2 regions of the Thermoanaerobacter sp. X514 genome follow, and region 2 is predicted to be linked to the other one. Evidence: riboswitches for the same ligand, from Rfam matches in the RefSeq annotation. Region 2 holds a riboswitch; the other holds the start of a gene.

Region 1 (3,419 bases), 480 kb from region 2:
TCCTTAAACCTTTTGATGGATTTTTCATGGATTCTTATTCTTACTTCGTTTTCTTTTGTGTAGAATGAAAATCCAAGAAATTTTCTTCTCCATGGTCTATCTACAGCACTTTTTGCTTCGTTGACTTTTAGTTTTAATTTGCTTTCTATGAATTTCTTTATGCTCTTCATTACTCTGTTTCCTGCAGACCTGCTTTTTACATATATGTTGCAGTCATCTGCATATCGGCAGAATTTATGCCCTCGTTTCTCAAGTTCTTTGTCTAGTTCGTCCAACATTATGTTTGCTAATAGGGGACTTAATGGCCCTCCTTGGGGTGTCCCTTCTTCTGTTGATACTTTGACTCCGTTTATCATTACTCCTGATTCTAAGTATCTTCTTATTAACTTTAGTACTCTTTTGTCTCCTATCCGCTTTTCTAGTTTGGACATTATTATGTCGTGGTTTACTCTGTCAAAGAACTTTTCTAAGTCCATATCTACAACCCATGTATATCCTTCATTTATATATGCTTCTGCGGCTTTTATTGCGTCTTTTGCACTGCGTCCTGGTCTGAATCCATAACTGCTATCAGAAAATGTATGGTTGTAGACTCTATTTAGTATTTGGGCTATTGCTTGTTGTATTAACCTATCTAGTGCTGTAGGTATTCCTAGTAGTCTTACTCCTCCATCTGGTTTGGGAATTTCTACTCTTCGCACTGGTTGTGGTTTGTATTTCCCCTCCAGCAGTTGTTGTTTTATGGTTGGCCAGTTTTCTTTGAGATACGGTAGAAGTTCATCTACTTCCATCCCATCGACTCCATGGCTTCCTTTATTTGCAACAACGCGCTTGTATGCTGCTTCCATGTTCCCTCGTTCTACTATCATTTCAAGCATCTTGCCGGTATATCTTTGTACCTCGTTTCTTCCATCTTCCGACGCCGATGATATACTATGCACTTCCGTTGTCTTTTGAAATTCCATTTCTCTATTCAACGGATAGCCTCTTTGTTGAGTTGTCTGCAGTCTCTGCATATCTTTCGAGTCCATAAGATTTCCAAAACCTCCTAACGTTCGGTCCTTCCTTATCTATTCATGACTAGATAAGTACTATGACCTCTGCTGACTTCTCAAGGTTCAGCCATACATCACTGCATGGGTTGTCACTTCAGATTTTACTTCCATGACTTATCCTTGAGACCTCCCCGGGTAAGAACGATAACTTTCATCTCATATATCTGCCAGATTTACTGTATGGGATTCGGGTAGTGTTGGACTTCGTTTTGTTACGCAAACTCATCCATCCCAATTCAGCCTCTTATCTGGTTCTTGTTCATCAGACCGAGATTTTGCCTTAAGCTTCCTTCAGATTCCACCTCACGATGGACACCCTTGCTCTTGGCTAGTGGTTCCCACTACCAAGCCCACAGCGGACTTTCACCGCCTAGTTATCGCCCATGCCGGGCGCACAGAAAAATAATCCCCAGCATGCGCTGAGGATTCTCAAAAAAATCAATGTTTCAAAACTGGTGAAAGCTTTTTATATATCAATAAAGTGATTAACGAAAGCATAATTCCTTTTAGCACATTGAAAGGAAAAATACCATATGCTATAAGGGTTCTCACATCCACTATGTTTTTATTTGCAGCCTTACTCATACCAATGATAGCATCCATAGGCCATCCCATAACTTTTTGGTACAAAGGCAGAAAAACATAATAATTCAAAAGTGAAGCAGTAAAAGCCATCACTACTGTAGCAATTGCCATAGATATAAGGGCATTTTTTCGCGTCTTATTGAATTGATATATTATGCCTGCTGTGTATACAAATATAGAACCCACAGAAAAATTTGCAATTTCTCCAATGCCACCCGATTGAGTTATAGTAGCATGGATTATGTTTTTAATAAGCTCGACCATTACACCATATAAAGGTCCCATAGCAAAAGAAGCAACTAATGCAGGTACGTCACTAAAATCCAGCTTTAAAAAGCCAGGGAATAGAGGTACCTGAAATTCCAAGTACATCAGTATAAAAGCTGTAGCAGAAAGAAATCCCACTTTTACTATGGCTTGTGTTTTGGTTTTTTCCACAATTCATCCCTCCAATTTTATTTACTAAAAAAATCCTGAAGATAAATCTTCAGGATTTTTGTGATTTATTTCACAAAAATAGGCACAAAAAGAAAATCTTCTCCCCTCCAGACTTTCACTGTCGGCTTTGGAATTTCACCAAATCGACCGCATGCGCGGCTCGCGGGCTATACCGCCGGTCGGGAATTTCACCCTGCCCCGAAGATTTACCTTCATCTTTTCAATTTTAACTTTATTCTCTCACTTTTATCTCTCTTTGTCAATAGTTTTTGTGAAAAATTTTTAATTTATTTTCATAAGCTTATAACTGTGCCTGCTTTTCCTTCTAAAGCTTCTAATGCTTTGTCTAAAGAAGTAATTATTGCTCGTCTTCCTACTTTTGAATTTGCAAATCTCACTGCTGCTTTAACTTTAGGAAACATACTGCCTGGCGCAAAATGACCTTCTTCCATGTATTTTATTGCCTCTTCCACTGTCATTTTGTCAAGAAATTTTTGATTTGGCTTGTTGTAATTTATCGCTACCTTTTCAACGGCTGTAAGAATCAATAAAACATCTGCATCAATGTCTTCTGCCAATTTTTCAGAAGCCAAATCTTTGTCTATTACGGCAGCTACTCCTTTTAAATTGCCATTTTCCTTAATAACAGGGATTCCTCCTCCCCCAACTGTTATTACTATTACCCCATTTTTTTCAAGTAACTTTATTGTATTAAGTTCTACAATTTCTTTGGGGTCAGGGGAGGGAACAACTCTTCTGTATCCTCTTCCACTGTCTTCCACCATTTCATAACCTTTTTCTTTTATTAAAACTTCAGCTTCCTCTTTTGTATAAAAAGGTCCTATCGGCTTTGTAGGTTTTTCAAAAGCAGGGTCATTTTTATCCACTACAACCTGTGTTATAATAGTTGCTACTTCTTTTCTGATATTTCTCTCCTTCAAAACTTCCCCCAATGCCTGTTGAATCATATATCCTATCATACCCTGGCTCTCTGCCCCACACACATCAAAAGGCATTGCAGGGACAACTTTTGATGCGACTTCATTTTGTATGACTATATTCCCCACCTGAGGACCATTGCCATGAGTAATTACAACAGAATACCCTTTTTCAATTATATCCACTAAATACCCCGCTGTCCTCTTCACTACTTCCATTTGAGCCTCTGCAGTAGGAGGCGTATTCACGTCCTGCAGAGCGTTCCCTCCTAAGGCAATAACAACTTTTTCCCTCATAATGTCCTCCCCTGTAACCAATTTTAAAGCAGAGTAGCAATCATCACAGCTTTAATTGTATGTTTTCTATTTTCTGCTTGGTCCCACACTCTAGATTGTTTACCTT
Region 2 (3,419 bases):
GTCTCTTTTCTGTCATCGGAACACATACAAGACCCCGTCCATATTTTATCATAAAATTAATGTGTTCTCCTGTAACTTTTTCTGCTGCCATAACTAAGTCGCCTTCATTTTCCCTATTTTCATCATCTACCACAATAATCATTTTCCCTTGCTTTATATCTTCTATTGCATCTTCTATCCTATCAAACATTGGTCTTTCCTCCTTAACTTAGAAAAGTCATCAACATCTATATAAATCCATTTTCTTTTAATAAATCTTTTATATCCTTTTTCCCTATTAGTTTTTCTACATACTTAGAAAGTATATCAACTTCGATATTTACACTATCTCCTACCCCTTTATAACCCAATGTGGTCTTAAGCATTGTATGTGGAATAACTGAAACAGTAAAATAATCATATCCATCCTCAACAACCGTTAAACTTATACCATCAACCGCAATACTTCCCTTACGGGCAATGTATTTTGTAAATTTCTCATTGATAGCTATTTTAAATATAAAAGCATTTTTTTCCTGCCTTTTCTCTATGATTTTTCCAACGCAATCTATATGGCCAGTTACAATATGCCCGCCCATTCTCCTTCCAACTTGAAGTGCTCTTTCAAGATTGACAATGCTTCCAGTTTTCAGATCTTTTAAATTACTTGCCCTCATGGTTTCAGGCATAACATCAGCCGCAAAACTTTCGTCTGATATATTAGTAACAGTTAAACATACACCGTTAACTGCTATGCTATCACCTATTTTTGTTTCCTCAAGGACTTTGCTACATTTTATAACAATTTTTGTAAAAGTACCATGTGTAATATTCTTAACAGTTCCTGTTTCTTCTATAATTCCAGTAAACATACGCCATAACCTACTTTCTTACATATGCTGTTATTAGTATATCATCATCTATTCTATCAATCTCCACATCTTTTAATTCTATTGAATTTCCTATATCCGAAAAACCTATACCTTCTACAGGTGTTAAAGCATTTTTTCCTCCTATTATTCTAGGTGATATAAAAAACATAACTTTATCAACAATTCCCTCTTTAAGTGCAGACCAATTTAATGTCCCACCGCCTTCAATCAATACACTATCAATCCCCCTCTCTCCAAGTTTTATCATTAGCTCTTTTAAAGGTACTTTTCCATTGTCGTTCTTTAATATAATAACTTCAATATCCATATCTTCAAGCTTCTTTCTCACATTGTTTGGCATAAGTTCTGTTGTAGCAATTATCGTTTTTGCCGTTTTGTCTCTTATTACATTTGAGTCAAGTGGAATTCTACCTCTACTATCCACAATAATCCTTACAGGATTTTTATACCCCTCCAACCTTGTTGTAAGCATTGGGTTATCCTTAATTACTGTATTTACCCCAACCATAATGGCGGATACCCGTCCTCTTATTTTATGAGCAAATTTTCTTGATTTCTCATTTGTAATCCATTTAGAATTTCCATTATAACAAGCAATCTTACCATCAATACTCATAGCAGATTTTAATATCACAAAGGGGAATTTTGTCGTAATATATTTAACAAATATTTCGTTGAGTTTCCTCGCTTCTTTCTCCATCATCCCCACATGTACTTCTATTCCCGCCTCTTTTAACCTTTTTATACCGTTCCCGCTAACCTTAGGATTTGGGTCTTCCATCGCTATATACACTCTCTTAATGCCAGATTTAATTATTTCTTCAACACAAGGAGGCGTTTTGCCATAATGGCTGCAAGGTTCAAGTGTTACAAACATAGTAGAACCTTCAACATTTTCAACTGCATTTTTTAATGCATTTACTTCAGCATGTGGCCCTCCAAAATATTCATGATAACCCTCACCTATTATTTTTCCATTTTTAACTATTACAGCACCCACAAGTGGATTAGGGTTTGTGTATCCCCATCCTTTTTTAGCCAGCGTTAAAGCCCTTTTCATATATTCTTCCAATTTAATCCCTCCTATACTAAAAAATCCTGAAGGTTAAACCTCCAGGGTTAAAAAAACCCCCAGAGAACATATTCCCTGGGGAATATTTCTCCTTCTCCCATCCAGACTTTAACTGTCGGCCTCGGAATTTCACCGAGTCTGCCAAAAGGCTCGCGGGCTATACCGCCGGTACGGAATTTCACCGATCCCTGAAGGTTTTATCCAATTGTATTTTCAACAGTTCCACCTGCGGGGATAAATGGAAGCACCATTTCGTCTTTGTCTATAATACATTCTATCATAAAAGGTCTTTTTTGACTATAGGCTTTTTTAAAAGCGTTTTCAAATTCCTCTTTTGTTGTCACTCTTATTCCTTCTACTCCAAAATCATTGGCAAGATTTGCAAAGTTTAAATTTGCATTTAAATCTGTCTGCGAAAATCTTTTATTGTACAAAAGATTTTGCCATTGTCTTACCATACCTAAAGTCCGGTTGTTGAGTAATACCGTTATAACCGGAATATTGTATACTGCAGCTGTCTCCAAAGCATGTATATTCATTCTTAAACTTCCATCACCTGCAATGTTCACAACCCTTTTGTCTGGCTTTCCCACCTGTGCACCTATTGCAGCAGGAAGCCCAAAGCCCATTGTCCCGAGTCCTCCTGAGGTAACAAAAGTCCTCGGCTGCTTAAATTTATAATACTGCGCAGCCCACATTTGATTTTGTCCCACTTCCGTGGCTATTATAAGGTCATCGTTTGAAAGCTGTTGAATTTTTTCTACTATCCACTGAGGCCTTAAAACTTCATCGTTTTTATACTTTAATCCGTGCTTTTCTCTCAAGAAAGAAATTTCCTCTAACCATTCCTTTCTTTCAATGAATGAAAGTTTATTCATTAAGAGTCTTAAAACTTCTTTTACTTTACCTATAATTGCTACATCTACTTCTACATTTTTCCCTAATTCTGCAGGGTCAATATCAATATGGATTATTTTAGCATTTGGTGCAAGTCCTCCTGCTTTGCCAGCAACTCTGTCGCTAAATCTCGTCCCTATCGCTATCACAAGGTCTGATTTATACACAGCCAAATTCGCAAATCTGCTTCCATGCATACCAATAAGACCTAATGACAAAGGATGGTCTTCTGGAAAAGCTCCCAATCCCATCAAAGAAGTAGCAACAGGTATATTGGTCTTCTCGGCAAATTCTACGAGTTCGTTTGATGCTTCTCCCCAAATCACTCCTCCTCCTGCAAAGATTACAGGTTTTTTACTTTGTAAAATAAGCTCTATAGCTTTGTCTAATTCTTTTTGCGAAACTACTCCATTGATATCGTTTTTTATATCAATACTATCTCCTATTCCCTTTACATATTCTATATCGGCGTTTTGTATATCTTTTGGAATATCTACTAATACAGGACCTGGTCTTCCACTCTTAGCAATTGCAAATGCCTGTCTTATAGTATCTGTTAATTTATCAGGAGACTTTAC

Evidence for each region. A riboswitch is a leader RNA that binds a small molecule or an ion and turns the genes downstream of it on or off. The one in region 2 is predicted to bind FMN.
Region 1: another riboswitch for FMN. It lies ahead of TETH514_RS02435 (ECF transporter S component); the one in region 2 lies ahead of ribD (bifunctional diaminohydroxyphosphoribosylaminopyrimidine deaminase/5-amino-6-(5-phosphoribosylamino)uracil reductase RibD).

Annotation. Positions count from the first base shown of each region.
Region 1 covers NC_010320.1:499,431-502,849, reverse strand. The annotation lists gene ltrA (group II intron reverse transcriptase/maturase) at 1-1,031, opposite strand, end outside; gene TETH514_RS02435 (ECF transporter S component) at 1,494-2,078, opposite strand; FMN riboswitch at 2,170-2,288, opposite strand; gene arcC (carbamate kinase) at 2,372-3,313, opposite strand; gene argF (ornithine carbamoyltransferase) at 3,337-3,419, opposite strand, start outside.
Region 2 covers NC_010320.1:22,699-26,117, reverse strand. The annotation lists gene TETH514_RS00110 (bifunctional 3,4-dihydroxy-2-butanone-4-phosphate synthase/GTP cyclohydrolase II) at 1-190, opposite strand, end outside; gene TETH514_RS00105 (riboflavin synthase) at 228-851, opposite strand; gene ribD (bifunctional diaminohydroxyphosphoribosylaminopyrimidine deaminase/5-amino-6-(5-phosphoribosylamino)uracil reductase RibD) at 862-1,944, opposite strand; FMN riboswitch at 2,030-2,144, opposite strand; gene ilvB (biosynthetic-type acetolactate synthase large subunit) at 2,142-3,419, opposite strand, start outside.